DNA from 3 places in the Streptomyces sp. NBC_01525 genome. Region 1 is predicted to be linked to each of the others. Evidence: predicted binding sites of a transcription regulator. Region 1 holds the regulator's gene; each other region holds the start of a gene.
The links. The regulator HrcA, encoded in region 1, represses chaperone genes, less so after heat shock. The targets are predictions, from matches to a motif close to TTNGCACTCNGNNNNNCNGAGTGCNAA.

Region 2: groL (chaperonin GroEL) is a predicted target of HrcA. The motif match lies at 4,434-4,460, and genes of this name have one in related genera.
Region 3: groES (co-chaperone GroES) is a predicted target of HrcA. The motif match lies at 3,249-3,275, and genes of this name have one in related genera.

The regions. Positions count from the first base shown of each region.
Region 1 is NZ_CP109397.1:2,125,750-2,132,756, reverse strand. It holds gene OG422_RS09515 (Uma2 family endonuclease) at 1-427, shown strand, start outside; gene OG422_RS09510 (DUF3097 domain-containing protein) at 405-1,238, opposite strand; gene OG422_RS09505 (MBL fold metallo-hydrolase) at 1,290-2,024, opposite strand; gene hrcA (heat-inducible transcriptional repressor HrcA) at 2,207-3,223, shown strand; gene dnaJ (molecular chaperone DnaJ) at 3,224-4,360, shown strand; gene OG422_RS09490 (nitronate monooxygenase) at 4,507-5,601, shown strand; gene OG422_RS09485 (16S rRNA (uracil(1498)-N(3))-methyltransferase) at 5,598-6,341, shown strand; gene OG422_RS09480 (OsmC family peroxiredoxin) at 6,405-6,833, opposite strand.
Region 2 is NZ_CP109397.1:4,122,333-4,129,339, forward strand. It holds gene OG422_RS18635 (trehalose-6-phosphate synthase) at 1-391, opposite strand, end outside; gene OG422_RS18640 (glucosyl-3-phosphoglycerate synthase) at 521-1,486, opposite strand; SAM riboswitch class I at 1,657-1,805, shown strand; gene thrC (threonine synthase) at 1,823-3,115, shown strand; gene OG422_RS18650 (MoaD/ThiS family protein) at 3,232-3,510, shown strand; gene OG422_RS18655 (cold-shock protein) at 4,001-4,207, shown strand; gene groL (chaperonin GroEL) at 4,648-6,273, shown strand; gene OG422_RS18665 (hypothetical protein) at 6,464-7,007, shown strand, end outside.
Region 3 is NZ_CP109397.1:2,885,841-2,892,847, forward strand. It holds gene OG422_RS12725 (hypothetical protein) at 569-919, shown strand; gene groL (chaperonin GroEL) at 1,065-2,690, opposite strand; gene groES (co-chaperone GroES) at 2,794-3,102, opposite strand; gene OG422_RS12740 (FtsW/RodA/SpoVE family cell cycle protein) at 3,545-4,981, shown strand; gene OG422_RS12745 (polysaccharide deacetylase family protein) at 5,072-5,953, opposite strand; gene OG422_RS12750 (THUMP-like domain-containing protein) at 6,366-7,007, shown strand, end outside.

The DNA.
Region 1 (7,007 bases):
GATCCCGCGGAAGCGGTGGGAGCGGTTGCAGACCCAGGACATCGACATCCTGAGCGAGCAGAGCGAGCCGGTGCCCGATCTCGTGGTGCTGGAGAGCGGCGCGGGGCCGGAGTCCGGCCGCCTGCTGCCGTCCGCGGTGGTCACGATGGTGGTCGAGGTGGTTTCCAAGACGAGTGTGGACCGCGACTACGGCGTCAAGCGTTCGCTCTACGCCGCGGGCAAGATCCCCGCCTACCTGATCGTCGATCCCATCGTGGCCCACTGTGTCCTGCTCACCGAGCCGTTCGGCAGCGGCGACGAAGCCGACTACGCGGTCCAGCGGATCAGCAAGTTCGGCGAATCGGTGCCGGTGGACGTGCTGGACGTCGAGCTGGAGACCGGCGACTTCGGCATCCTCCCCGGCGTCAGGCGGCACCGCCGACCGTAACGAAGTCGATCAGCTCCTCCACCCGCCCCAGCAGCGCCGGTTCCACGTCCTTGTAGCTGCGTACGCCCGACAGGATGCGCTGCCAGGCGGCGCCGGTGTTCTGCGGCCAGCCCAGCGCCCGGCACACCCCCGTCTTCCAGTCCTGGCCCCGCGGCACGACCGGCCACGCCGCGATCCCCACCGACGACGGCTTCACCGCCTCCCATACGTCGATGTACGGATGGCCCACCACGCACACATGCGGATCGGTCACCCCCGCCGCGATCCGCGACTCCTTCGAGCCGGGCACCAGATGGTCGACGAGGACGCCCAGTCGCGCGTCGGGCCCGGGGGAGAAGGTGCGGACGATCTCCGGCAGATCGTCGATGCCCTCCAGATACTCCACGACGACGCCCTCGATGCGCAGGTCATCGCCCCACACCCGCTCGACCAGCTCCGCGTCGTGCCGTCCCTCCACGTAGATCCGGCCCGCCCGGGCGACCCGGGCGCGCGCACCGGGCACCGCCAGCGAACCGGACGCCGTCCGCGCCGGACCGCTCCCCGCCGCCCGCTCCGGGGGCCGTACGAGCGTGACGACCTTGCCCTCCATCAGGAAGCCGCGCGGCTCCATCGGGAAGACGCGGTGCTTGCCGAACCGGTCCTCCAGGGTGACCGTCGGCCCCTGCGCCGACTTCTCGCAGCGGATCACCGCCCCGCAGAACCCCGTGGTCACCTCCTCGACCACCAGATCCGTCTCCGCCGCCACCTCGGGCGCGGGCCGCTGCTTCTTCCACGGCGGGGTGAGATCGGGGCTGTAGCGCTTGCTCTGCATGGTGTCGGGGTGCCTGTTCTGTGACGGTCGGGTGACGGATACGGGCGCCGGTCAGGCCGGAGGGGCGCCGAAGCGGGCGGCGAGCGCGTCGCGCTGGGCGCGGACGAAGGCGGCGTCCACCACGGCGCCGTGCCCGGGGACGTACCGCGCGTCCTCGCCGCCCAGGGCCAGCAGCCGGTCCAGGGCGGCGGGCCACTGCCGTCCGAGGGCGTCGGGCCCGGCGGACGGTTCGCCGGACTCCTCGACGAGGTCGCCGCAGAAGACCACCTCGGGCGCGCCGCCCCGGCCCGGGACGAGGACCGTGAGGTCGTGCGCGGTGTGCCCGGGGCCGAGGTTGGCGAGCAGCACCGTCCGGTCGCCGAGGCCGACGGTCAGCTCGCCGTGCACCCCGTGGTGCGGGAGCACCAGGATGTCGGTGGCTTCGGTGGCGGTGTCCGGGTCGACGCCGTGGCGTACTGCGTCCTCCCGCAGCGCGTCCCGCCCGCGGGCCATCAGCTCGGCCGCCCCGGTGGCGGCGAAGACCTGCACCCCGGCGAAGGCGGCGGTGCCCAGGACGTGGTCGAAGTGCGGATGGGTCAGCGCGATGTGCGTCACGTCGCGGCCCAGCACCCGGCGGACGGCGAGCCGCAGTTCGGCGCCGTCGCGCAGGGTGGCGCCGGTGTCGACGAGCAGCACGCCCTCCGTCCCCGCGACGACGCCCACCGTCTCGTCCCAGCCCGGCATCCGGCGGCGGGCGATGCCGTCACCGAGCCGTTCCCATCCCGCCTCTTCCCAAGTCGTGCGCATGCCGAGACGCTATCGGTAGCGCGGTGGCGTTGCCCGGTGGTTCACGGGGCGTGGTCGGTGTCGCACGCGGGACCCTTGCCCCGCCGGTGCGACCCGGCCGTACACTGGAGCGGTACTGGCACTCGGACCGGTGGAGTGCCAGGGGAGGAAGCCGCAGGACGGCGGGACTGGAGGTGTGCGCGGTGCTCAGTGAACGCAGGCTGGAGGTGCTGCGTGCCATCGTCCAGGACTACGTCGGCACGGAGGAGCCGGTCGGCTCGAAGGCGCTGACCGAGCGCCATCGGCTCGGTGTCTCCCCGGCCACGGTCCGTAACGACATGGCGGTCCTGGAGGAAGAGGGATTCATCGCCCAGCCGCACACCAGCGCGGGCCGGATCCCCACCGACAAGGGGTACCGCCTCTTCGTCGACAAGCTCGCCGGCGTCAAGCCGCTCTCCAGCCCCGAGCGCCGGGCGATCCAGAATTTCCTGGACGGCGCGGTCGACCTCGACGACGTCGTGGGCCGCACGGTCCGGCTGCTGGCGCAGCTGACCCGGCAGGTCGCGGTCGTGCAGTACCCGTCGCTGACGCGGTCCACCGTCCGCCATGTCGAGCTGCTGGCGCTGGCACCGGCGCGGGTGATGCTCGTTCTGATCACCGACACCGGGCGCGTCGAACAGCGGCTGATCGACTGTCAGGGGCCGTTCGGCGAGGCGTCGTTGGCGGATCTGCGGGCCCGGCTCAACAGCCGGGTCGTGGGCCGCCGGTTCGCGGATGTGCCGCAATTGGTGCAGGATCTTCCGGACTCCTTCGAGCAGGAGGACCGCGGCACGGTCTCGACGGTGCTGTCGGTGCTGCTGGAGACGTTGGTGGAGGAGACCGAGGAGCGGTTGGTGATCGGCGGTACTGCCAATCTCACCCGCTTCGGGCACGACTTCCCGCTGACGATCCGGCCGGTGCTGGAGGCCCTTGAGGAGCATGTGGTGCTGCTCAAACTGCTCGGGGAGGCCAAGGACTCGGGCATGACCGTACGTATCGGGCATGAGAATGCCCACGAAGGACTTGCGTCCACGTCGGTGGTCGCGGTCGGCTACGGTTCGGGCGACGAGGCAGTCGCCAAACTCGGCGTGGTCGGACCGACCCGCATGGACTACCCCGGAACGATGGGAGCGGTACGCGCAGTGGCACGTTACGTCGGACAGATCCTGGCGGAGTCGTAAGTGGCCACGGACTATTACACGGTCCTCGGTGTCGGCCGCGATGCCTCGCAGGACCAGATCAAGAAGGCTTTCCGGCGGCTGGCGCGCGAGCTGCACCCGGATGTGAACCCGGATCCGAAGACCCAGGAGCGGTTCAAGGAGATCAACGCCGCTTACGAGGTGCTGTCGGACCCGCAGAAGAAGCAGGTCTACGACCTCGGTGGCGACCCGCTCTCGCAGGCCGGCGGCGCTGGCGGGGCCGGTGGCTTCGGCGCGGGCTTCGGCAACTTCTCCGACATCATGGACGCGTTCTTCGGCGCCTCCTCGCAGCGCGGTCCGCGCTCGCGGACGCGGCGCGGCCAGGACGCGATGATCCGTCTCGATGTCGAGCTGGAGGAGGCGGCGTTCGGGACGACCAAGGAGATCCAGGTCGACACCGCCATCGTGTGCACCACGTGCACCGGTGAGGGCGCAGCCCCCGGCACCTCGGCGCAGACCTGTGACATGTGCCGCGGCCGCGGTGAGGTCTCGCAGGTCACGCGGTCCTTCCTCGGTCAGGTCATGACGTCGCGGCCGTGTCCGCAGTGTCAGGGCTTCGGTACGGTCGTGCCGACGCCGTGCCCGGAGTGCGCCGGTGACGGCCGTATCCGGTCGCGCCGCACGCTGACCGTCAAGATCCCGGCGGGCGTCGACAACGGCACCCGCATCCAGCTCGCGGGCGAGGGCGAGGTGGGTCCCGGCGGCGGTCCCGCCGGTGACCTCTACGTCGAGATCCACGAGCTGCCGCACTCGGTCTTCCAGCGGCGCGGCGACGATCTGCACTGCACGGTCACCATCCCGATGACGGCGGCGTCGCTGGGCACGAAGTGTCCGCTGGAGACGCTGGACGGCCTGGAGGAGATCGACATCCGGCCCGGTACGCAGTCCGGCCAGTCGATCCCGCTGCACCAGCGCGGTGTGACCCATCTGCGGGGCGGCGGCCGCGGCGATCTGATCGTCCACGTCGAGGTGCTGACCCCCTCCAAGCTCGACCCCGAGCAGGAGGAGCTGCTGCGCCGCATCGCCAAGCTCCGCGGCGAGGAACGCCCGACGGGCCAGTTTCAGCCGGGGCAGCAGGGGTTGTTCTCGCGGTTGAAGGATGCGTTCAACGGGCGGTAGGCGACCGTAGGTCCACGCGTGTGGGGCCCGGGGTTTTCCCCGGGCCCCACGTGCGTTCGGCGGCCGTTGGCCGATCCCGGTCGGCCGTGGTGCCGGGCGGGTCTGCCCGTTTCGGTGCGGTGCGCGGGGCATGACACGATGTGGCCATGTCCACCGCGCTGACCGCTCTTTGCCGTCATCCGATCGTGCAGGCGCCGATGGCCGGCGGCGGTTCCGGTCCGGAGCTGGTCGCCGCCGTCGGTGAGGCCGGCGGGCTCGGCTTCCTCGCCGCCGGGTACAAGACTGCCGACGGCATGTACCAGGAGATCAAGCGGCTGCGCGGGCTGACCGGCCGCCCCTTCGGCGTCAATCTCTTCCTCCCGCAGCCCGAACTCGCGAACACCGCCGCCGTCGAGGTCTACCGCGATCAGCTCGCCGGTGAGGCCGCGTGGTACGAGACCGGGCTCGGCGAGGTCGATCCGTACGGCGGCTCGGACGACGGCTACGAGGCGAAGCTGGCGGTGCTGCGCGAGGACCCGGTGCCGGTGGTGTCGTTCGTCTTCGGCTGCCCCTCCCGCGCGGTGCTCGCCTCGCTGGCCGCGGTCGGGACGTACACCGTCGTCACCGTCACCACGCCGGACGAGGCGCGGGCGGCGGAGGCGGCGGGCGCCGACGCGGTGTGTGCGCAGGGCGTCGAGGCGGGCGGCCATCAGGGCACCCACCGGGACGATCCGCACGCCGACGGCACCGGCGCCCCGCTCGGCCTGCTGTCACTGATCACGCAGGTCCGCGAGACGGTGCGGGTACCGGTCATCGCCGCCGGAGGGCTGATGCGCGGCGCGCAGATCGCCGCGGTGCTCGTCGCCGGTGCCGAGGCGGCACAGCTGGGCACCGCCTTCCTCGCGACCCCCGAGTCCGGCGCGCATCCGCTGCACAAGCGGGCGCTGACCGACCCGCTGTTCACCCGCACCGAGCTGACCCGCGCCTTCACCGGGCGCCCGGCCCGGGGCCTGGTCAACCGCTTCCTGCGGGAGCACGGCCCGTATGCCCCGGCCGCGTATCCGGCGGTGCACCATCTGACCGCCGGGCTGCGGAAGGCGGCCGCGCGGACGGGTGACGCACAGGGCATGGCGCTGTGGGCCGGGCAGGGGCACCGGCTGGCGCGGGAGCTGCCCGCCGGTGCGCTGGTGGCGCTGCTGGCGTCCGAACTGGGCGCGGCACGCGAGGAGTGGAACGGTCACAGGGTGAGGGGCGAGGCATGACGGCGCCGGTTTTCGTGGTGGATTCGCTGGCGGGCGCGCGGCCCGGCGGCACGCTGGTGCTGGATGGTCCCGAGGGCCGTCACGCGGTGTCGGTGCGGCGGCTGCGGGCCGGTGAGGACGTGGTGCTGACGGACGGCGCCGGGACCGGCGCGTACGGCACGGTCGCGGCGGCCGAGGGCAAGGACCGGCTGACGGTCGCGGTGGCGGAGGTGCGGACGGAGCCCGCGCCGCCGGTGCGGATCACCGTCGTCCAGGCGCTGCCCAAGGGCGACCGCGGCGAGCTGGCGGTGGAGACGATGACGGAGACCGGGGTGGACGCCGTCGTCCCCTGGGCGGCGTCGCGGTGTGTCACGCAGTGGCGGGGCGAGCGGGCCGCGAAGTCGCTGGCGAAGTGGCGGGCGACGGCCCGGGAGGCCGGGAAGCAGTCGCGGCGGCTGACGTTCCCCGAGGTGGGCGAGGCGCGGACCACCAAGCAGGTGGCCGAGCTGCTGGCGGAGGCCGATTTCGCGGCGGTGCTGCACGAGGAGGGCGCCGCCCCGCTGGCCACCGCGGAGCTGCCCGCATCCGGTTCGGTGGTGCTGGTCGTCGGCCCCGAGGGCGGGGTCGCGCCGGACGAGCTGGCCGCGTTCGAGGCGGCGGGCGCCGCGCCGTACCGGCTGGGCCCGACGGTGCTGCGTACCTCGACGGCGGGTACGGCCGCGACGGCGCTGCTGCTGGGGCGCACCGGCCGCTGGAGCTGACGGGCGGACGGGCCGGGCGGCGCGGCGGTGCCCGGTGCCGCGCGCCCGGCCCGTCCGTGAGCGTCAGATCAGTTCGGCGGTGAGGGTGATGTTCTTGACGCCCGTCAGCGCCTGGCTGACCGGGCAGTTGGCCTTGGCGTCCAGCGCCGCCGCCTGGAAGTCCGCCTCCGACAGGCCCGGCACGCGTGCCTTGACGGTCAGGGCGATGGCGGTGATGCCCTCGCCCAGCTGGAGGGTGACGTCGGCCTCGGTGTCGATGTCCTCGATGTTGTGGCCCTGCTCGGCGAGGCCGTGGGAGAGGGCCATGGAGTAGCAGGCGGAGTGCGCGGCGGCGATCAGCTCTTCCGGGCTGGTGACGCCGTTGGGCTTGTCGATGCGGGCCGGCCAGCTCACGTCGAAGGTCCCGGCTTTGGAGGAGTCCAGGGCGACGGTGCCCTTGCCCTGGAGGAGGTTGCCCTCCCAGTGGGTGGTGGCGGTGCGCGTGGTTGCCATGGTGCATTAACTCCCGGTTTGTGGGGGAAAGCCTGGTACGCGGGGTCAGCTTAGGCGCCGCCTCGCGGTGCGGGCGGCACCTCGTGCCGCGCCCCGGTGCACTCCGCCCACCCGGCCGGACGGCGGGCCGGGCCGGTAGCATCCGAGGGCGTACGCACGGTGCGTACGGCGTCC
Region 2 (7,007 bases), 2.0 Mb from region 1:
GCTCCAGCGGCGTCTGGTAGAGCATGTGGTGGACGAACCAGAGCACCGAATTGGCGATGCCGTTGTAGGCGGCGGCGTGCACCTCCGCCGGGATATCCAGCATCCGGACGCGCTGTCCACCGGTGTCGGCCGCCGGAAGCTCACCGTCCGCGCGCCGCGCGGCCTCCCGGTCGCCGTCGCCGAGCGCCGCGCAGACCCACACCGCGTCCGTCTCCGGCCCGATCGCCGACAGTCCCGAGACCAGCCCCCCGCCGCCCCGCTCGGCGGCCAGCGCGCCGTCCGCGCCGACGGCGTACGAGACCGGGCCGCGGTTGGACGCGACGAGCACCTCGGCGCCGCGCCCCGCGGCGGGCGTCCGGGCAGGGGTGGTACCGCTGTGTTCGGAGGCCATGCCGCGACCCTAGCCCGCACCGGATCGGCGCACACGTACGAATGAGGCCAAGGGAGGGACGCTGATGAGGCCAAGGGAGGGACGCCCGGTGCGGCCCGTCGCCCCACCGGGTGAGCCCGCCGGGGCGGCTCAGGCCGCCCGGCTCTCCGCGTACTCCGGGACCTCGGCCATCGGCGGCCGCTCCTCCGTGTCGACCTCGCTGGTCCGGGGGACGAAACCGCTCTCGCCGCGGACGAACTGCGTCAGCCGCGGCCGCACCAAATGCCCGCGTGCCAGCCGGAGTTGGGCGGTGCGGTAGATCGCGGCGGCCATCCGGCCCAGCGCCTGACCGTCCTGGTGGCGGTGCTTGCGGACGCCGACGTCCACCTGGGCGAGCGCATCCAGACCGACCGTGTGCAACGCGTCGACCAGCAGCCCCAGCTCGACGCCGTACCCGACGGGGAACGGCAGCCGCTCCAGCAGCGAGCGGCGGGCCGCGTACTCCCCGCCCAGGGGCTGCACGAAACCGGCCAGCTGCGGCCAGTGGAGGTTGAGCAGCGGACGGGCGACCAGTTCGGTGACCCGGCCGCCCTGGCCGGGGCCGCCCCCGGGCGCGCCGCCGGTCTCCAGCGGCCGGTCGTACATCGCCTTGACGAACTGCACGTCCGGGTCGGTCAGCAGCGGCCCGACGATCCCGGAGACGAACGCCGGCGAGAACTCCCGCAGGTCCGCGTCGACGAAGCAGACGATGTCGCCGCGGGTGACCAGCAGTGACCGCCACAACACCTCGCCCTTGCCGGGCACCGCCGGCAGCCGCGGCAGGATGCTGTCCCGCGCCACCACCCGCGCCCCGGCGGCCGCCGCGACCTCGGCCGTCCGGTCCGTGGACCCGGAGTCCAGCACCACCAGTTCGTCGACGAGTGGCACCTCCTCGGTCATCAGGGCGGCACGGATGGCCGCGACGATCGTGCCGACCGTCGCCTCCTCGTCGAGCGCGGGCAGTACGACGCTGACCGTACGGCCGCTGAGCCGTTTGGCCCCCAGCAGCTGCGGCAGCGGTCGGTCGGCAGCGGACCAGGAGCGACGCCCCAGCCAGCGCTCCACCTCTTCCAGCACGTCTTCGACTCCTCGGTGCGCGCCGTCTCGGCGGCGCATGTGATCCATCTCGCGGTTCGGACGACTATCTCTACTGTCAGTGCCGTCGGTTACAGTCTTGAACAACGCGGATGACCGCCGCATGCCGGGGTCACCGCACCACAAACGCCTGGGATTTCCCAGCGCCATACCGCTCATCCAGAGGGGCAGAGGGACACGGCCCGTTGAAGCCCCGGCAACCCTCCAGCCGGTCTCGACCGCATCACGCGGCGCGAGGCTCCCGGCTAGGGAAGGTGCCAAATCCGTCTCGTGGCGAGATGCGCCGCGAGGAAGATGAGGAGAAAGGGCCTCGCCTCCATGGCTGCGCAAGCTGTTGAAGTTACCGAAAACGCTTCCTCCGTCACTCTGGGTCCCGCCGTCGGCCTGTCCTGCCGCGAATGCGGTGAGCGTTTCCCGCTCGGCCCGATCTTCGCCTGCGCGTCCTGTTTCGGGCCGCTTGAGGTGGCGTACGAGCTGCCGGACGGCGACCCGGAGCAGCTGAGGAAGCAGATCGAGGCCGGTCCCCACAACATCTGGCGGTACGCACCGCTGCTGCCCGTCCCCGCGGACGTGGCCGAGAAGCCGAACCTCAACCCCGGCTTCACCAAGCTCGTCAAGGCCGACAACCTCGCCCGTGAGCTGGGCGTCACCGGCGGCCTCTACGTCAAGGACGACTCCGGCAACCCGACGCACTCCTTCAAGGACCGGGTCGTCGCCATCGCCGTCGAGGCGGCGCGCGCCTTCGGCTTCACCACCCTCTCCTGCTCCTCGACCGGCAACCTCGCCGGTGCCGTCGGCGCCGCCGCCCGCCGCGCCGGGTTCCGCTCCTGCGTCTTCATCCCGCACGACCTGGAGGCCGGAAAGGTCGTCATGGCCGCGGTCTACGGCGGCGACCTCGTCGGCATCGAGGGCAACTACGACGACGTCAACCGCTTCTGCTCCGAGCTGATCGGCGACCCGCTCGGTGAGGGCTGGGGCTTCGTCAACGTCAACCTCCGCCCCTACTACGGCGAGGGCTCCAAGACGCTGGCGTACGAGATCTGCGAACAGCTCGGCTGGGAGCTGCCGGACCAGATCGTCATCCCGGTCGCCTCCGGCTCCCAGCTCACCAAGATCGACAAGGGGCTGAAGGAGCTGATCGCCCTCGGCCTCGTCGAGGAGAAGCCCTACAGGATCTACGGCGCCCAGGCCGAGGGCTGCTCCCCGGTGTCGACGGCGTTCAAGGCCGGGCACGACGTGGTCCGCCCGCAGAAGCCGGACACCATCGCCAAGTCCCTGGCGATCGGCAACCCGGCCGACGGGCCGTACGTCCTCGACATCGCGCGACGTACGGGTGGCGCGGTGGAGGATGTCAACGACGAGCAGGTCGTGGACGCGATCAAGCTGCTGGCGCGGACGGAGGGGATCTTCGCGGAGACCGCGGGCGGTGTGACCGTCGGCGTCACCAAGAAACTCCTCGAAGAGGGCCTGCTCGACCCGACCCTGTCCACCGTCATCCTCAACACCGGCGACGGCCTCAAGACGCTTGACGCCGTCGCTCCGACCACCGGCCCCACGGCCACCATCCGCCCGAGCCTGGACGCGTTCCGCTCGGCCGGTCTGGCCAGCTGATTCCCGGTCGCTCCCCCGGCCGGCAGTCGGCCGACCCGGTCCGTCCGCCGCCGTCCCGCCCGGGGCGCGGCGGCCGGTTCCGCAGACGTATCCGCAGTCGTTGGAAGGCAGAACCCATGAGCGTCAAGGTCCGCATCCCCACCATCCTCCGTACGTACACCGGCGGCGATTCCGAGGTCACCGCCGAGGGCGGGACGCTGTCCGAGGTCATCACCGACCTGGAGAAGAACCATCAGGGCATCGCCGCCCGGGTGCTGGACGACGCGGGCAAGCTGCGGCGCTTCGTGAACGTCTACGTGAATGACGACGACGTCCGCTTCGAGCAGGGTCTGGAGACGCCGACGCCGGACGGTGCGGGCGTCTCGATCATTCCGGCGGTGGCCGGCGGCTGCTGACGCCCGCACCGGGGTCGGGGAGCCGCCACCCGGGTGGCGAATGGTTCTCGCCATTCCTTTCTCTCCCTGACTGATAATCGCCCCGTCCGTATATGCGGACGGGGCGATTCCGCGTTGTGAAACAGTCCTGCAAAACGCGATACCATTTCGCCGATCCCCTTCTTCTGCTCGTCGAGCGCGGTGTGGCGGCCTTCTGAACGCCCCGGGATTGCGATGAGTTGTGTGCAAAGTGTGTGCGGTGTTTGCGCCCCAAGTTCCTTATGTCCGGCCCGAGTTGCCCGGGAATATGGCCAGTTCTGCGCATATCGCTACTTCTCGCATCGTCAGAATTCTCGTCCGATTGACCTGTTGCGCTGGGCGCCGGTGCGGATACATTCGGCGGCGGTCGACGCGTTCCGGCGCACACCCCACGGGCCATTCGCGGGGTGAGGTCTGACCCGGGTCCGCGGAGTGCGGTCCTGCGCAAGGGCCAGTAATAGGGGAGTTAGGCATGGCTCAGGGCACCGTCAAGTGGTTCAACGCGGAGAAGGGGTACGGCTTCATCGCGGTCGACGGTGGTGCGGATGTTTTCGTCCACTACAGCGCGATTCAGATGGACGGCTACCGCACCCTTGAGGAGGGTCAGCGGGTCGAGTTCGAGATCTCGCAGGGCCAGAAGGGGCCGCAGGCTGACATGGTCAAGTTGGCGGCCGGCTGAGCGCCGACCGACTGCAGCATCCAGGAGACCCGCGCCCTGTTGGGGGTGCGGGTCTCCTGCTGTGTTGGGGGTGGGGCCTGCGGATTCAGGGATGACTGCCGCAGGGCGGCGCTTGCGCCCGCCCGTCGCCCGACCGCCGCCCCTCAATGAGCCCTCCTGCGGAGGGCGCCTTGCGTCCACCCGTCGCCCGACCGCCGCCCCTCATGGAGCCCATCCCCGAAGGGCGCTTGCACTCGATGGGGTCGAGTGCTAATCATTGCGTTAGCACTCTCCGAGTGAGAGTGACAGTTTTGGACCGTCGGTGAGGTCCGCAGGCGGGGCGGGAAGGAACCGCTCCAACGGTGGGCCGTCCGTCGCGGGCGCCAGCGCGGTCCGGAGGAAAGAGCCTCCACGCCTAAGGCGCGGGAGGTGCCCCCTTCGTCCTGGGAGGACCACTTCACATGGCCAAGATCATCGCGTTCGACGAGGAGGCGCGGCGCGGCCTTGAGCGCGGTATGAACCAGCTCGCCGATGCCGTCAAGGTGACCCTCGGTCCCAAGGGCCGCAACGTCGTCCTTGAGAAGAAGTGGGGCGCCCCCACGATCACCAACGATGGTGTGTCCATCGCCAAGGAGATCGAGCTGGAGGACCCGTTCGAGAAGATCGGCGCCGAGCTGGTCAAGGAGGTCGCGAAGAAGACGGACGACGTCGCCGGTGACGGCACGACGACCGCGACCGTCCTGGCCCAGGCGCTCGTCAAGGAGGGCCTGCGCAACGTCGCCGCCGGCGCCAACCCGATGGCCCTCAAGCGGGGCATCGAGACCGCCGTCGAGGCCGTCTCCGCCGCCCTGCTGGAGCAGGCCAAGGACGTGGAGACCAAGGAGCAGATCGCTTCGACCGCCTCCATCTCCGCCGCCGACACCCAGATCGGCGAGCTGATCGCCGAGGCCATGGACAAGGTCGGCAAGGAAGGCGTCATCACCGTCGAGGAGTCCCAGACCTTCGGTCTGGAGCTGGAGCTCACCGAGGGTATGCGCTTCGACAAGGGCTACATCTCGGCGTACTTCGCCACCGACATGGAGCGTATGGAGGCGTCGCTCGACGACCCGTACATCCTGATCGTCAACTCCAAGATCGGCAACGTGAAGGACCTGCTGCCGCTCCTGGAGAAGGTCATGCAGTCCGGCAAGCCGCTGCTGATCATCGCCGAGGACGTCGAGGGCGAGGCCCTGTCGACCCTGGTCGTCAACAAGATCCGTGGCACCTTCAAGTCCGTCGCCGTCAAGGCCCCGGGCTTCGGTGACCGCCGCAAGGCCATGCTCGGCGACATCGCCATCCTCACCGGTGGCACCGTCATCTCCGAGGAGGTCGGCCTCAAGCTGGAGAACGCCGGTCTCGACCTGCTGGGCCGCGCCCGCAAGGTCGTCATCACCAAGGACGAGACCACCATCGTCGACGGTGCCGGCGACAGCGACCAGGTCCAGGGCCGCGTCAACCAGATCCGCGCCGAGATCGAGAACTCGGACAGCGACTACGACCGCGAGAAGCTGCAGGAGCGCCTGGCGAAGCTCGCCGGCGGTGTTGCGGTCATCAAGGCCGGTGCCGCGACCGAGGTCGAGCTCAAGGAGCGCAAGCACCGCATCGAGGACGCCGTGCGCAACGCGAAGGCGGCCGTCGAGGAGGGCATCGTCGCCGGCGGTGGCGTCGCCCTGCTCCAGGCTTCCAGCGTCTTCGAGAAGCTGGAGCTGGAGGGCGACGAGGCCACCGGTGCCGCCGCTGTGAAGCTGGCCCTGGAGGCCCCGCTGAAGCAGATCTCCGTCAACGGCGGCCTTGAGGGCGGCGTTGTCGTGGAGAAGGTGCGCAACCTGGCCGTCGGCCACGGTCTGAACGCCGCCACCGGCGAGTACGTCGACATGATCGCCGAGGGCATCATCGACCCGGCGAAGGTGACCCGTTCCGCGCTGCAGAACGCCGCCTCCATCGCCGCGCTGTTCCTCACCACCGAGGCCGTCATCGCCGACAAGCCGGAGAAGGCCGGCGCGGCGGGCGCTCCGGGCGGCATGCCCGGCGGTGACATGGACTTCTGATCCCTGCCCCGTTCCGTCGCACGCGGCGGGACGGGCGGATCACCGTCCGCTGGTTCGCCGGGGCGGCACCCTTCTTCGGAGGGGTGCCGCCCCGGCGGCGTTTCCGGGGCCGGGTGACCTGGGGCGGCCCGCCCGAGGGAGCCTGACGGAACCACCCTCGCGGCCTGCCCGCCCTTGAGAGGGTGTGCTCATGTCACAGGCAGAGCTGATCACTTACGTCCGGATCGCCGAGGTGCTCACCGCGCTCGGCATGATCACGCAGGAGAAGGGCCGCGGCGTCGTCGAGGAGTTCCGGGACGTCGCGCACGAGGAGATCACACCGCTCCACCATGTCTCCTACGCCCTGGAGGACTTCGGCGCGGCCGTCAGCATCCACGCCGAGGACGTCGACTTCGCCGATGTCGCGTACGGCGAGTTGCTGGCGGACGCCGCGGCCCTCACCGGCGGCGCGGTCGAGGTGACGGAGTACCGCTTCGAGAAGGCGGACGAGGACGACCCGGAGGACGGCCGGGGCGTCATGTACTTCACGGCCCAGGGGCAGCGGCACTCCTTCGGTGTGGAGCAGGAGTCCAACGACTACTTCGACATCGGCGCGGCGCAGGCGGCCATCGAGGCGCTGAGCCCCGTGGACGATCCGCGCGACTTCCGCTGCGTCGACTACGGTCCCGAGGGCCCGTACCAGGGGTGGGACGCCATCATGGTCCTCGCCACGGCCGAACAGCGCGCGGCCCTCG
Region 3 (7,007 bases), 760 kb from region 1:
TGAGACAGGTGTCCATCTTTTTGGCAGTGCGTGCGCCACTGTTGCGCTCAGACCGCCAAAACGAGCACAGTGTGCGGGTTGGAAGACAGCCAGTGACCACGGCGCCTTCCCCCGCTCGCTGGCTGGCGCCGTAAAGCTTCCAGGGAACGGCGACGCCTCCGAGCACTGCGAAACAGAACTCGCCGCACAAGAAGACCCCCGCGACGTTGCTGAGCGGCGAACGTCCGGGGGCGCGGCCCTCAACCCCATGGAGGTTGACGACAGTGCTGCACCTTATCCGAACGATCTTCGAAACGCTGCTGGGCCGGCTACTGCCCGCCCAGGGCTGCCACCGGGCCGCAGGCCCGTGTCCCGTTGGGCGCCAGGTCGGGGCGCCGACCGAGCGTCTGGCATTCACGCCCGACCCCTCACCGCAAAACGAGGACGTTCCCTTGGTACGTCCCTACGTCCTCACGCCCTCGGAATGGCAGGAGCACCGCGTGCGGCGGACACGGCGGCGCGAGCTGTGGTCGGCGGCGCACGGCGTCGCCGGACCGAACCTGCTCCGCGGAGTGGAGATGGCCGCCCGATGAACCCCATGGACCGTGCGCGGCTGCTGCCATGGACCGGCCCCGGCGGGAAGCCGTGCTACCTCATCGGCGGCACGGGGACCGGGTACGTCTCCCGGCTCGCCGACCGGATGGAGGCGGAGCAGATGGAGTCGGCGGCCGACCTCATCGAGGAGGCCCGCCGCATCCTCGCCTCCTGCACGTGGACGCCCGGTGAAATCCACCTGCTGGCCTACGACTTGAACGACGCGCTGACCGAAGTGCACCGGGTGTCGGAGAGCCGGGGCGCCCGCTTGCAGCAGATGGTGGACGACCTCGATGCGGAGGACGAGGACGACGACGGCGGGGACGGTGCTTCGGCCGCCGCATAGCGCGAGGCAGGGCGGCGGGTGGCACAGGCCCCGGCCGCCCGGCCCGATCCCGTACCGGCCGCCCCCGGATACGGCACGAGGCCCAGCCCCCGAGTGGGGACCGGGCCTCGTGCGGCGCTACCGGCGCGGCCTGTTCAGGGCCGGGTCAGTGGGCGTGGCCGTGGCCGTGACCGGCCTCGGCGGACTCGTCCTCGGCCGGCTTCTCGACGACCAGGGTCTCGGTCGTGAGCAGCAGCGAGGCGATGGAGGCGGCGTTCTCCAGGGCGGAGCGAGTGACCTTCACCGGGTCGATGACGCCGGCCTTGACCAGGTCGCCGTACTCGCCGGTGGCAGCGTTGAAGCCCTGGCCCTTGTCGAGCTCGGCGACCTTCGAGGTGATGACGTAGCCCTCAAGGCCGGCGTTCTCCGCGATCCAGCGCAGCGGCTCGACGACGGCGCGGCGGACGACGGCGACACCGGTGGCCTCGTCACCCTCCTTGCCCAGACCGCCGTCCAGCACCTTGGCGGCGTGGACCAGCGCGGAGCCACCACCGGAGACGATGCCCTCCTCGACCGCGGCGCGGGTCGCGGAGATGGCGTCCTCCAGACGGTGCTTCTTCTCCTTGAGCTCGACCTCGGTGGCCGCACCCACGCGGATGACGCAGACGCCACCGGCGAGCTTGGCGAGGCGCTCCTGGAGCTTCTCGCGGTCCCAGTCCGAGTCGGTGGTCTCGATCTCGGCCTTGATCTGGTTGACGCGGCCCAGCACGTCCTCGGAGTTGCCGCCACCGTCGACGAGGGTGGTGTCGTCCTTGGTGATGGTCACGCGGCGGGCGGTACCCAGCACGTCCAGACCGGCCTGGTCGAGCTTGAGGCCGACCTCCTCGGCGATGACGGTGGCACCGGTGAGGGTGGCCATGTCGCCGAGCATCGCCTTGCGGCGGTCACCGAAGCCGGGCGCCTTGACGGCGACGGCGTTGAAGGTGCCACGGATCTTGTTCACGACCAGGGTCGACAGGGCCTCGCCCTCGACGTCCTCGGCGATGATCAGCAGCGGCTTGGAGCCACCCGCCTGGATGACCTTCTCCAGCAGCGGCAGCAGGTCCTGGATCGAGCCGATCTTGCCCTGGTGGATGAGGATGTACGGGTCCTCCAGGACCGCTTCCATCCGCTCCTGGTCGGTGACCATGTAGGGCGAGAGGTAGCCCTTGTCGAAGGCCATGCCCTCGGTGAAGTCCAGCTCCAGACCGAAGGTGTTGGACTCCTCGACGGTGATGACACCGTCCTTGCCGACCTTGTCCATCGCCTCGGCGATCAGCTCGCCGACCTGCTTGTCCTGGGCGGACAGGGCCGCGACGGCGGCGATGTCGGTCTTGTCCTCGATGGGACGCGCGGTCGCGAGCAGGTCGTCGGAGACGGCCTTGACGGCGGCGTCGATGCCCTTCTTCAGGGCGGCGGGGGAGGCGCCGGCGGCGACGTTGCGCAGACCCTCACGGACCAGCGCCTGGGCCAGCACGGTGGCGGTGGTGGTGCCGTCACCCGCGATGTCGTTGGTCTTGGTCGCCACCTCCTTGACGAGCTGGGCGCCGAGGTTCTCGTAGGGGTCGTCGACCTCGACCTCACGCGCGATGGTGACGCCGTCGTTGGTGATGGTCGGCGCGCCGAACTTCTTGTCGATGACGACGTTGCGGCCCTTGGGACCGATCGTCACCTTCACCGTGTCGGCCAGCTTGTTGACGCCGCGCTCCAGGGCGCGACGGGCGTCCTCGTCGAACTTCAGGATCTTCGCCATGAGTTACGTGTCCTTAACGTCGTGCTCTCAACGAACTGCGCCCCTGCCCCGGTGCTTGGACGCGGGAACCAGGGGCGCAGATCACAGCAGAATGCTGGGTGACTTACTTCTCGACGATCGCGAGAACGTCGCGAGCCGAGAGGACGAGGTACTCCTCGCCGTTGTACTTCACCTCGGTGCCGCCGTACTTGCTGTAGAGCACGACGTCGCCGACGGAAACGTCGAGCGGAAGGCGGTTGCCCTCCTCGAAGCGACCCGGACCGACGGCCAGGACGACGCCCTCCTGGGGCTTCTCCTTGGCAGTGTCCGGGATGACCAGGCCAGAGGCCGTGGTCTGCTCGGCGTCGAGCGGCTGGACCACAATGCGGTCCTCAAGCGGCTTGATGGCAACCTTGGTGCTGGCGGTCGTCACGATCCGACCTCCCCCTTCGGAGATCTCACGGGGTTAACTGTCTGAGGTGGCGAGCAGATGGATCCGTCGTCGCGGGTGCCGGACCAGCCCATCGCCGTGCTTAGCACTCCCCTTCGGAGAGTGCCAATGCCGACACTATGACGCGGTTAGCACTCGGTCAAGTGGAGTGCCAGTCGAGCCGGAAACGGGTCGGCGCGGCCGCACCGGGCCACGGGCGGGGATTCCGGTGGGCCATACCCTGCACCGTCCCGGCCGGATACCGTGCCGAATCGGACACATCAGGGGCCGCCGTCGCAACCCGGCGCCCCGGGCCTCGGTCTTCCCCCAAGGTTGCCGGGCCGGCCAACGGGGCCGACAGCTTTGCGGATGACGGAGGAGACAGGTGCGAGGAGCGAGGAGTGCGGCGCGCGCCGCCCGGGAGGAGAGCGACGTCGAGCGCACGATGACGTTCGCCGCGCTCGCCCAGGCGCCGGACCGCCGCCGGACCGAGGCCCGGATGCTCGCCTTCGCCGTCGCGATCACCGTCGGCGGCTACGCCTACACCGGGCTGTCGATGGAGGGGCGGCTGCCCGCCGGGATGCCGTGGTTCACCGCCGCCATGGTGCTGATCGCGCTGGTGCCGCACCTGGTCGTCCGCCGCGTCGCCGACCGCGCCGATCCGCTGATCCTGCCGCTGGCCACGCTGCTCACCGGCATCGGCCTCGTCCTGCTCAACCGGCTGGACATCACCTACGCCCGGCTGCCGCGGCTGCAGACCGCGCAGGCGGCCACCGGGCAGCTGGTGTGGACGGGCCTCGGGGTGGCGGTCTGCGTGGCGATCCTGCTCCTGCTGCGCGACCACCGGGTGCTCCAGCGCTACGTGTATCTGACGATGGCGGTCGGGCTGGTGCTGCTGATGGCACCGGCGTTCTTCGGCGCGGACCAGTTCGGCGCCAAGCGGTGGATTCTGCTCGGGCCGCTGTCGTTGCAGCCCGGCGAGTTCGTGAAGCTGATGATCGTGGTGTTCTTCGCGGGATATCTGACGGTCAACCGCAATGCGCTGGCGCTGGCCGGGCGGCGGGTGATGGGCATCCAGCTGCCGCCAGGACGCCAGCTCGGGCCGATCTTCACGATCTGGATCATCAGCCTGCTGGTACTGATCTTCGAACGCGACCTGGGGACGTCGCTGATCTTCTTCGGCGTCTTCGTGATCATGCTGTACATGGCCACCGAGCGGACCGGCTGGGTGGTGTGCGGCCTGGCGATGGCGGCGGTCGGCGCGGCGGTCGTGGGGTCGGCGGAGCCGCACGTCAAGGGCCGGGTGATGGCCTGGCTGCACCCGATGGACATCTTCCTGCCGCCGGAGAAACGGCCGCCGGGGCTGATCTCGGCGCAGTCGGCGGAGTCCCTGTTCAGCTTCGGCAGCGGCGGCGTCGGCGGCACCGGTCTCGGCCAGGGCCACCCCGAGCTGGTCGGGTTCGCGGGCAACAGCGACTTCATCCTCACCACCGTCGGCGAGGAGCTGGGCATGGCCGGGGTGATGGCCATCCTGCTGCTGTACACGCTCCTCGCCCAGCGCGGGTTCCGGGTCGGGGTGAGCGCCCGCGACCCGTTCGGCAAGCTGCTCGCCGTGGGGCTGGCGGGCGCGCTGGTGCTCCAGGTCTTCGTGGTGGCCGGTGGTGTGACGGGGCTGATCCCGCTGACCGGCAAGGCGCTGCCGTTCCTCGCCAAGGGCGGTTCGTCGCTGGTCGCGAACTGGATGACGGTCGCCGTGCTGATCCGGATCAGCGACGCGGCGCAGCGGCGCCGGGAACCGGTGGGCGCCTTCGCGCGGCGCACCCGGCGGCGCGCGGGAGGGCGCGCACTGCCCGCCCCGCGCGCCGGTGCGCCGGGAAGCTGACGGCCGGGGACCGTCGCGCCCCGGCCGTCCGCGGACGCCCGTGGCAAGCGGGCGTCGGTGGCTGCCCGTACGCGGCGGGCGGGCGCGGGCTCAGACGTAGTCCTCCAGGCGGGCGACGGCGAAGCCCTGTTCGGTGGCGGTGCGCAGGACGTTGCGGAGCAGGTCGGGCATGGTCGCCTGCCAGTCCTCGCGGCCCCGGAAGTGGCTCAGGATGATGTCGCCGGGGTGCAGCTGCCCGTCGCCGCGGCTGTAGTCGATGTGGTCGGGGAAGAACTCCTCGGCCCACAGCGGGACGACGTCGATCCCGCAGGAGGCGGCGATCCGCAGGGTGTCGCGGGTGTAGTCGCCGTAGGGCGGCCGGAAGAGCCGCGGGGTGCGGCCCATCTCGCGGGTGAGGTTCTCCTGCTGCCCGCAGATCTCCTTGCGCTGCTCGTCGGTGCTCAGACCGGGCAGGTAGGGGTGGTGCAGCGTGTGGTTGTGCACGCCGTTGCCCTGCTGCTGGACGGTGCGGAAGTAGCCGTATCCCTTGCCGTCCTTGGCGAGGTAGTCGCTGAGGAACGCGCTGTAGGGGATGTGGAGTTCCTTCGTCATCCGGAGGAACTCGGGGTCCTTCTCGTAGCCGTCGTCGAGGGTCAGGAAGACGATCTTCCGGTCGGTGGGGACGCGGGAGATGGCGATCGGGAGCTTCGGGTCGTCGCCCCGGGAGAAGACCGGCTCGGTGGCGATACGGGCCTTGACGGCGGGCGGCTCGGGCGGCTCCAGCGGTGCTTCGTCGAGGCCCCAGCGGGCGGCCGTGGCGTCGCGGCGGGCCTGGGCCCGTTCGATCAGCTTGGCCTGGGTGAGCAGGGCACGGGCGGCGGGTGCCACGGCGGGGCGGCCGTGGGCGGGGACGTTGTCCTGGGAGGAGGTCGCGGCGGCGGAGCAGCCGACGGCGAGCAGGCTCAGGGCACCGAACGCCGCCAGCGCACGCACCCCGGCCCCGCCCGGCCGGCCGGGACCGGAGCCTCCGGAAGGCGAGAAAAGTCTGATTAGCTGCATAACGCCGGATAGTGGCAGCGCCGTTCGTCGTGCCGTCGCCCGCCACGCGGCAGGGTCAACCGACCGGCCCACGCCACCCCGCGCGCCGTCCGCCCGATGGCCCCGCCCGCCGTACGCCGGACGGGTCATGGCAGGTCAGGGGCGTGACGGGTGGGGGGCACCCCGTACGGGGGAAAGGCCGCTCTCAGGGACGGCCCGTACGGGAGGAAGGCCGCTCTCAGGGACGGCCCGTACGGGCCGAGGGACAGCTCGTCGGGGTCACCCCTGATGGCTCGCACCGCCCCCGTAAGGGCTCCCCGTGCGGCCCGTGCGCCGGTGCGCGTCGGTGGCGAGGAATGATGGGACGGTGACCGATCCCGACTCCTTCGCCGCGCTGCTCACCCCCGAGGGGCAGGCGCTGCTGGACGCCCTGCACGACCATGACCCGGCCGATGAACTGGCCACCGCGACCCGGCTGCGCCGCGACCATCCGGCGTCGCTGGTCTCCGCCGCGCTGGGGCAGGCGCGGCTGCGCCAGCGCGCCGCGGCCAAGTTCGGGGCGGACGCCCGGCGGATGTACTTCACGCCGAACGGCGTCGAGCAGTCCACCCGCGCCGCCGTCGCCGAACACCGCGCCGCCCGCCTCGCCGCGCTGGGCGTCCGGTCCGTCGCCGACCTGTGCGCGGGCATCGGCGGCGACGCGCTCGCGCTGGCCCGCGCCGGGATCCGGGTGCTGGCCGTCGACCGGGACCCGCTGGCCTGCGCCGCGGCCCGCGCCAACGCCGAGGCGCTCGGCCTCACCGATCTGATCGAGGTGCGCTGCGCCGACGTCACCGGGACCGACACCGCGGGCTGCGACGCGGTCTTCGTCGACCCGGCCCGGCGCACCAAGGCCCGCGGCGGCCGGATCTTCGACCCCGAGGCGTACTCCCCGCCGCTGTCCTGGGCGATCGGCGCGGCCCGCACCGCCCCGTACGCGGCGCTGAAGATCGCGCCGGGCGTCCCGCAC